3 linked regions of the Teredinibacter purpureus genome follow. The protein of the gene in region 2 interacts with the protein of the main gene of each other region in a pairwise test. Links are inferred from orthologs where the notes say so. Each region holds a gene or a part of one and is shown on either strand. Other genes may lie near its edges. The genes, in order: H5647_RS02030, ndk and ung.

Region 1 (3,061 bases), 2.4 Mb from region 2 along the record:
GCTTCTAGTCCGTGGCTCTCATCGTGCAGTGTATAAACGCCGGGCAGGTCAACGAGGAGTGCGGTATTCGAGCCAAGAAGAAGCTTTCCATCTTTTCGTTCAACGGTTACGCCGGGCCAATTTCCGGTGCGTTGGCGTGTACCCGTCAATCGGTTAAATAGTGTGGTTTTACCGCAATTAGGGGTGCCGATAAGGGCGATTTCTTTCACTTAATGGTTCTCTGTTCTTGGGCGCCGACAACTAAGACTGAATCGATACGGAAATGAATGCTGCCTCGTCCGAGCGAATAGAGAAAAGCGTGCCGCGACATTTAATTTGCATGGGGCCAGTTCTTTGATGCCGGTGTAGCACCTGAACAAGAACGCCAGGTTTTAGTCCCAGCGCACCACATTGGCGATGTAGGGATGGGTTATGCCCTAACAGCGAGTGGATGGTTGCCTTGGTGCCAATGGCGAGTTCGTTTAGCGTGATTGACATAGGCTGATGTGACTCAAGAGCGGGTTGTTGACTGTAAGTAATAATAATTCTTATTTGGGAATCGTTATTGATATTCATCAACCCTTTTGCGTTCTCATTATTCTTTATGACTAAAAATTCTACACATTGTTGATTTTGAGGACAGCGAAGCCTATATTAGTGCCGCAGCAATAGGCCAATAACATGAAAATTCTTCGTGATATAGCGTGCTTTAGTAACAATAAAGTTTGATAATCACCACGTTATGAGGAATTGAGTCACGCTTTGGTGTGAGTGTTCACTTGTTCTGTGAGCCATTAAGCATTGGGCGTAGTTGTTGCTGGAAGGTTAGTGAACTCGCGGTAAACTGTAATTTAAGAAGCACATTAGACTTGGGTTTGAGGTGCTTTTACCTAAATTGGTACACATCGTGCTCCTAGCTTATCGGAATCGAATTAGTTCACTAATCGAAGGCTAATTAAAAAATAAGATAAGAGCGTAGAGGATTAAATCGTGAAAACTGATGTATTGACTCTAGCCGCCATAATTTTTGTTGTTGGATTATTGGCGACCGGACTAAGCGCTACAGATAATACTGATAGTGCCGCATTGGATGCGCCCGCCGCTGAATTACACCAAGGGGTAGTGGTAAAGCGGTAGTGTAAGGTTATAAAGGCTGACCATTAGAAGTGAAATAGTGCGTTAGGGGTGTGTATTACTAACGTTCGCCAACTTTATTTAACGTGCGCCCTGCACATGTATTAGACGCTAATCCGTATTGAGCAGTGGGTTGGTGTTTTTCGTTTACTCACCTTATTTTGTTTCTCGCTTCAACCCGGTCCGTTGGGCTTGAGAGCTGTTGTTTGCACCTTTATTGTGCGTACGAGACCGAATAATACATTGGTCCGTTACGATAAAATCCATTGGTATATCCCAATGCTCTATCTCCAGTTGTGGGCGCTCTTGACACCGATGCGCGAGCCCGATTAATACGGGTGGCAAGAACGGATGCCGCCGCTTATAGGCAAAGGTTCTATCGTAGAAGCCGCCGCCCATGCCCATGCGATTCCCCCTATTATCGAAACCCACTAACGGTAACAGCACCAGATCCAACTGGCGTGTCGCTATAGGCTTATTTAGCGGTAGCGGCTCAGGAATACCAAAACGGTTGGGGGTTAATTTGGCGCCTTGACGGTAGGGCCGAAAAATCATTTTCTGTCGCGTGAGTACAGGGTAGTAAACGTGCTTGTGCTGTCGTAGCGCCATGGCGGCAATAAAGTGAGGCGATATCTCGCCATCGTTAGCAAAATAAAGGGCGATACGAGTTGCGCGCTGATAGTCTGGCAAGCGGGCTATATTTCTACACAGGGCATAAGCCGCAGAGCGTTGCTCAGAAGGCGTTAATGTCTTGCGTAGACGCCTCAATTGGTGGCGTTGGACAGACCTATTCATGGTGGAAAAGTGCTTTGACTGCGTACGAGAGAAGCGCTGGGAGCTGGGTGTGGAGGGGTTGAGGTTGTAAAGTCCCGGGAATGCCGCTGTTAACCATTACCTTGAACCCGACGATTCAAGGGGGAGGGAACTGCAATGCGTCAGGCTTTCCGTCGAGCGGACATGCACACAGCACAAACGAGTAGCCTCCTAACAAAACTTTATCGGCTCAGGGATTTAGCCAACTGGCAAACACCCCAGGAGCACTCAGTATAGCATTGAGATTTTGGCTGAACAGTCTTGACATTCATCTAATTGAAAACTTAATCACACGCTTGGTTAATCGCCCAGCGCTTTGCTTAATTTCGCGGCCATGCGTTCTAGAGTGGTCTCATCTTCATTGCTAGTGGGTACCGTTATTGCTTGCTGGAGTTCGTAGCACAAGTTTAGGGCCGTCATTACTGCAACGCGTTCCAATCCGATAACATTGCCGCTACTGCGAACAGTGCGCATGCGTTCGTCTAGCTCTTCAGCAGCGCGATGAAGAGCGTCGCGCTCGCTAGGAGGGCAGGCAATCTGGTAATCTTTGTCTAGGATATTCACGTGTACGGGAGTCTGGTCGCTCATGCTCGCATCCGGTTCTTCTACAGTACTCAAGATTCCGCCTCTAAGTTTTTAAGTCGCGCAATCATCGCTTCAATGCGCGTACGTGCCAGCTCATTTTTTTCTATTAGGCGCGCGCGCTCCTGCTGCCAATCTGTTTCTTTGGTTCGCAGCGAGGTGTTTTCTTTCTCGAGTCGAGTACATAGGCTAATGAGTTCGTCCAGCCTAGCTTCAACGTCGTTTAGCAATCGATTAGTCATATGCGTTAAGGTGCTGTCGTTTCTATAATGGGCCAGCAATATCCAGTGTCAACTATGTGCATGTTAATAGCAATTTTAGAAAAGTATAGTGCTTTCTTGTTCTGCCTTGGTGCAGTTAGGCCGAAGAATCGATACTTTTTGAACCGTAAGAGGTTTTTATGAGTGGTTTGTTTGAGTTTTATTTTGTAAATGATCAATTAATGAATATGGGTAGTGTGAATTCTGCAGCGGAGCTACAGGGCGTTTTGTGTGGTCGGTTGTGTACAGGAGAGCAGCTGTCACCTTCCGATTGGCAGGCGGTGGCTTTGGAG
Region 2 (2,867 bases):
GATGCGTTTATCGTAAAGGGCTTACTTGGCTTGGTTATGGCCGCCTATAACGGTAAAAGCGTTGAGGATATTTTGGCGTTTGATATTAATGCGTATTTTGAGCAGCTCGGCTTGCTTAAACATTTAAGCCCAACGCGAGGGAACGGGCTTAAATCGATGGTAGAGCGTATTCGTTTCGAAGCCGCTAATTAATACGGTTTACCTTAAAAACCTCTGCCCATTTGCGGAGAGGTTTTGGCGGTTATAAAGCACTCTGTTGTGGTTTAAAGTGCTTTAATCAGTGCTTTTTCTAAAGCTGAATCTGTAGGTTCGGTATTGCTACCAAAGCGTTGTATCTGTGAGCCGTCGGCTGACACTAGATATTTGTTGAAATTCCAGCTGGGCTTGCCAGCCTGACGATTTAACCGTGTGAAAACCTCGTTAGCATCGTCGCCTCGAACGTGTGTAGGGGCAATCATACTGAATGTCACCCCATAGTTTTTATAGCAAATAGAAGCGGCTTCCATTTCGCTTTTTGCTGCTTGCTTAAAGTCGTCTGATGCAAAACCGACTAATTCGACACCTTCCTTTTTGTATTTTTGGTAGAGAGCTTCTAGGCCTTTAAACTGGCGGGTGTAGCCGCAGTGGCTCGCTGTATTGATTAATATCATGGGCTTGCCGGTATAGAGATCGCATAGGTTTAAGGTGTCATTGCTGTGTAGTTTTTTAAAGGCGTGGTCGAAAAGAGCAGGGCAGCTTTGCTCAGCTTGGGGGGCATCGGCCGCGCTAACGCTGGGTGCTATGCTCAGTGTTAGCGCGAAAAAGAGACGTTGTAATCTTGTCATGTAAGGTATTTCCCTGCAAAAAGCTGCTAAGTAGAATTTCATAACCATTTTGAGATGGTAGTATTTATACGCAGACCATACGCTTACGGATGGGTGAGTCAACTGATTCTCGAGCGGCGAGTGATCTTGGCGATAGGCTGTAACGCTGCGCTGACGTGTTCGATTTGATGCGATACATACTATTTTGGGTGTGATCTGCGTATAATTTCACTGTCTAGAGGCTTTAACGCTCCCTTCGATATTGGTGCAGGGAGTATTGAGTAGAGAGTATATTAAGGAGAATTAAGGATGGCGATAGAAAGAACTTTATCCATGATCAAGCCAAATGCAGTAAAAAATAATGTAATTGGCCAGATTTATATGCGATTTGAGGCGGCAGGCTTAAAAATTGTTGCTGCAAGATTAATCCATATGGACGATGAGATTGCCGGCGGTTTTTATGCAGAGCATAAAGAAAAGCCATTTTTCGGCGAATTGGTAGAATTTATGACGTCTGGACCGACGTTTGTACAAGTCTTAGAAGGCGAAAGCGCGATTGCATTAAACCGCGAGATTATGGGAGCTACCGACCCTTCAGAGGCGGCGGAGGGTACCATTCGTAAAGATTTCGCTACTTTGAAGGGCGAAAATGCTGTGCATGGCTCCGATAGTTCAACATCGGCAGTGCGTGAAATTAATTACTTCTTTAAAGAAGACGAAATATGCCCGCGATAAAGCGGGTGTAATCTGAGGTATATCCATTAGTGAGTAGTGAGCAATCTTCAGTTCCTGTTGTACAAAGTACAGCCGAAACACCCGATAAAATTAATCTGATGGGAATGACACAAGGGCGCCTCGAGGCGTTTTTTGAGTCTTTGGGCGAAAAGAAATTTCGCGCGACCCAAATATTAAAGTGGGTTCATCAGCTCGGAGTCACAGACTTCCAGCAAATGAGCAATATCAGTAAAGTGCTCCGTGAAAAGCTAGCGTCTATAGCGGTCATAAGTGTTCCTGAGGTTATTCAGCAACTCGACTCCGCCGACGGCACGCGTAAATTTTTGGTGAGAGTTGGCGGTGGCAATGCAATTGAGGCTGTCTTTATTCCCGAAGGAGACCGTGGCACGCTGTGTGTGTCTTCTCAGGTTGGCTGCTCGTTAGATTGCAGTTTTTGTGCAACCGGCAAGCAAGGCTTCAATAGAGACCTTACTGCCGCCGAGATTATAGGCCAAGTATGGATTGCGGCTAAATCGTTTGGGCAGTTACAAGAAGAGCCTGTACGTGGCGATCGGCGAGTGACGAATGTCGTCATGATGGGAATGGGCGAGCCATTATTGAATTTTGATAATGTTGTAGATTCAATGCAGCTAATGATGGATGACAACGCATACTGTATTTCAAAGCGTCGCGTTACCTTGAGTACCTCGGGTGTTGTGCCTGCTCTAGACCGCCTGGGTCAGTATACTGATGCGTGTTTAGCAATCTCGTTACATGCCCCTAATGATGAGCTGCGTAACCAGCTGGTGCCACTGAATAAAAAATACCCTATTGCCCAGTTGCTTGACTCTGCAAAGCGGTATATCGAGGGCGTGCCGGATACTCGACGTAAAATCACGATCGAATATACTCTCATTGATCAGCTCAACGATCGGCCAGAACATGCGTACGAGCTAGCAGAATTACTAAAAGACGTGCCTGTTAAGATCAATTTGATTCCTTTCAACCCTTTTTCACTGTCTAATTATAAGCGCGCCAGTAATAACGCTATTCGCCGCTTTCAAACTATTTTGATTGAAGCTGGGTATACCACAACAGTGCGTACCACGCGTGGTGAAGATATTGACGCAGCATGCGGTCAATTGGCTGGGCAGGTTCAGGATAGAACAAAACGCAGTCAGCGTTATAGGTTAGATCATGCCGCGCTAATGAAAGCTGAAGACGGGGTGATTCCCGTTAAAATGATCGATGACTAAACAATAGCTGAGAAATTATAAGGGAGTAGTGCGTGACGAAATGCTGGGAGTTTTCGGGCAAAGCAGTATTGCTAGGCTTTATTTTTGTTTGCGG
Region 3 (2,952 bases), 1.2 Mb from region 2 along the record:
GGGTAAGATACACGAGTATTCTCGGTAACTGAGCCATCGTCGAAATCGATTTTACCATTTGCATCAACCGTTACATTTTCCAGCAACGCATCGCGCTTGATCGCCGCATAAATATCGGGCTCACTTGCTGGGTCTAAGTTAATGGTTTTTGCGTAGCAGCCGCCTTCGAAGTTAAAGACACCTGTGTCATCCCAACCGTGCTCGTCATCACCAATTAATTTACGTTTTGGATCAGTAGATAGTGTTGTTTTACCGGTGCCTGATAACCCGAAGAAAATGGCAACGTCGTCCTCTTCACCTACGTTGGCAGAACAGTGCATAGAAGCCATATGCTTTAAGGGTAGGTAGTAGTTCATCATGGCGAACATACCTTTTTTCATTTCGCCGCCGTACCAAGTACCACCGATAACCTGCATTTTTTCAGTCATGTTAAACACGGTGAATACTTCTGAATTCATGCCGTGCTCTTTCCACTTAGGGTTAGAGGTTTTGGAACCGTTCATTACAACGAAGTCTGGCTCACCAAAATTTTCTAGCTCTTCAGCAGAAGGGCGAATAAACATGTTGGTTACAAAGTGTGCCTGCCATGCAACTTCAACAATAAAGCGCACTTTCATACGAGTATCTTCGTTCGCGCCACAGAAAGTATCTACCACAAACAGACGATTACCTGACAGCTCATCAACCACCAATTGCTTTAAGTCTTTCCACGCTTCAGGGGTGATTGGCTTGTTATCGTTGTGAGCGATGTCGGAATCCCACCAGAGGTGTTCCTTGCTCACATCATCAAATACGATAAATTTATCTTTCGGGGAACGGCCAGTAAAAATACCTGTGTTAACATTTACTGCACCTAGCTCTGTTACCACGCCTCGCTCATAGCCTTCCAGATTCGGGTTCGTCTCTTCTTCAAACAATTGCTCGTAAGAAGGGTTATAGACGATCTCCGTCACATTTTGGATACCATATTTGGAAAGGTCTAACTTTACAGCCATTATGTCGTCTCCCAATTGTATTGGTGGGTAATAAAAATTTCTTTCGACTCTGCTAGAACCCGTGCGTTGTAGCGTAAAATGCCTCTTAGGGTTATTCAGCAAACTTATGTCGATTTGCCTTATCACGGTTTCCATTATATGGAAGCGGTGAATCGCAGGGAAATTTTGCGGTTGACGCACGTCAAGGAATGGCTCTACTTAAAGAAAATAGTCGCAAATTTGAACCCTCGCGCAAAAATATACGTTTTTTTAATGCCGCGCTATAAGTAACAGAATGGACGTTCCATTGAGTTATTAACCCAGCGGAAGAAAGACAAGAATACTACGCTGACCAATCGATAGGAGACAAGCCTAGAGAGGCTAAATAAACATTGGTTTTAGAGAAATGATTGTTCCCAAAAAAACCTCGGTGAGCCGAAAGCGGCGATGGATGGGGCGACGTTAAGATATAATGGCGCGCCGAATCAATGTACTGCCCCTTTTTGTGGGCATAACTACCCCACAGCAAAAATACCACATTTTTCTTATGGATATTTACCGCGTTAATAACCGCATCCGTAAACGTTTCCCAACCTTTACGCTGGTGCGAGCCCGCCTGCCCCCCTTCAACGGTTAAAGTGGCATTTAACAGTAAAACACCTTGCTCTGCCCAAGCCTGTAGACAGCCCTCTGTTGGCATAGGTAGATCAATATCCTGTGCCAACTCTTTGAATATATTCCGAAGAGACGGAGGAATGCGTACGCTAGGCAACACGGAAAAACACAGCCCATGCGCTTGGCCTGGCCCGTGGTACGGGTCCTGCCCCAGGATGACAACCTTAATATCGGAAAACCGTGTAGCATTTAACGCGTTAAAGATAAGATCGGCAGGCGGAAATAGTGTTTTCCCCGCCTGCGTTTCCTTTTCTAAAAACTGATTGAGTTGGCGCATGTACGGTTTATCGAATTCATCTCCGATTACATCTCGCCAACTAGAATGCAGTTTTAACCCCGCCCACCGTTTATTACTCACAAGAAGGCTAGCTTATTCGGGACGCATATGGGGAAACAGTAATACGTCACGAATAGATGCGGAGTCTGTCAACAACATGACCAATCGATCGATTCCGATACCTTCGCCTGCGGTTGGCGGTAAACCATATTCTAGTGCGCGTATATAATCCGCATCGAAATGCATGGCTTCGTCATCTCCCGCATCTTTTTCCGCGACCTGGGCTTGAAAACGTTCGGCTTGATCTTCTGCGTCGTTAAGCTCAGAAAAGCCATTGGCAATCTCACGCCCACCCACAAAAAACTCAAAGCGGTCCGTTACAAACGGATTGTCGTCGTTGCGACGCGCAAGTGGCGAGACTTCTGTTGGGTATTGAGTAATAAAAGTAGGCTGCTCTAAACGATGCTCTACAGTTTTCTCAAAAATTTCGATTTGAATTTTACCCAAACCCCAAATACTTTTAAGCGGTATACCCAAGCTCTCAGCCACTTTTTTAGCCGGCTCAAACTCATTAATATCATCGGCCGTTAATTCAGGGTTAAAGTGCAAAATTGAGTCGACAATACTTAACCTCAAAAAGGGTTTAGAAAAATCGTACATAACAACTTCGGGCTCTTCACCTTCTTTTGCCGGTTTAGTGCTGGCAACCTCTGTGGAACCCAAAACTGATTGGGTCAGTTTACGCAACATATCTTCGGTTAAATCCATTAGGTCGTTGTAGTCGGCATAGGCCTGATAAAACTCCAGCATGGTGAACTCAGGGTTATGTCGCGTACTCAAGCCTTCGTTACGAAAGTTGCGGTTAATTTCGTACACGCGCTCGAAGCCCCCAACCACTAAACGCTTTAAATACAGCTCTGGGGCGATGCGTAAATACATGTCGATATCTAACGCATTATGAAAGGTTTCAAACGGTCGGGCAGTGGCACCACCAGGAATCGCTTGTAGCATTGGCGTTTCTACTTC

What was found.
Region 1: the proteins of ndk (region 2) and H5647_RS02030 interact in binary tests that used the Escherichia coli proteins (3 or more experiments, as listed by UniProt). The link is inferred for Teredinibacter purpureus from one-to-one orthologs.
Region 3: the proteins of ndk (region 2) and ung interact in binary tests that used the Escherichia coli proteins (3 or more experiments, as listed by UniProt). The link is inferred for Teredinibacter purpureus from one-to-one orthologs.

The regions. Positions count from the first base shown.
Region 1 is NZ_CP060092.1:505,606-508,666, reverse strand. Bases 90-2,988 are described here. They hold H5647_RS02030 (5-formyltetrahydrofolate cyclo-ligase), read right to left. Parts: upstream 1,909-2,988; coding sequence 1,270-1,908; downstream 90-1,269. Other genes in these bases: H5647_RS02010 (UPF0149 family protein), read left to right, coding at 2,909-2,988; H5647_RS02015 (TIGR02449 family protein), read right to left, coding at 2,541-2,750; H5647_RS02020 (cell division protein ZapA), read right to left, coding at 2,227-2,514; H5647_RS02035 (hypothetical protein), read left to right, coding at 970-1,116; H5647_RS02040 (FeoA family protein), read right to left, coding at 241-555. Outside these bases: more of feoB, read right to left, coding at 1-89; more of H5647_RS02010, read left to right, coding at 2,989-3,061. UniProt on the Escherichia coli protein: Involved in the removal of 5-formyltetrahydrofolate.
Region 2 is NZ_CP060092.1:2,902,568-2,905,434, forward strand. What follows is about bases 121-2,825. They hold ndk (nucleoside-diphosphate kinase), read left to right. Parts: upstream 121-1,112; coding sequence 1,113-1,538; downstream 1,539-2,825. Other genes in these bases: H5647_RS12755 (SufE family protein), read left to right, coding at 121-192; H5647_RS12760 (glutathione peroxidase), read right to left, coding at 264-824; rlmN (23S rRNA (adenine(2503)-C(2))-methyltransferase RlmN), read left to right, coding at 1,568-2,773; pilW (type IV pilus biogenesis/stability protein PilW), read left to right, coding at 2,806-2,825. Outside these bases: more of H5647_RS12755, read left to right, coding at 1-120; more of pilW, read left to right, coding at 2,826-2,867. UniProt on the Escherichia coli protein: Major role in the synthesis of nucleoside triphosphates other than ATP. The ATP gamma phosphate is transferred to the NDP beta phosphate via a ping-pong mechanism, using a phosphorylated active-site intermediate.
Region 3 is NZ_CP060092.1:4,113,555-4,116,506, forward strand. The notes cover bases 163-2,952. They hold ung (uracil-DNA glycosylase), read right to left. Parts: upstream 2,008-2,952; coding sequence 1,318-2,007; downstream 163-1,317. Other genes in these bases: pckA (phosphoenolpyruvate carboxykinase (ATP)), read right to left, coding at 163-995; lysS (lysine--tRNA ligase), read right to left, coding at 2,020-2,952. Outside these bases: more of pckA, read right to left, coding at 1-162. UniProt on the Escherichia coli protein: Excises uracil residues from the DNA which can arise as a result of misincorporation of dUMP residues by DNA polymerase or due to deamination of cytosine.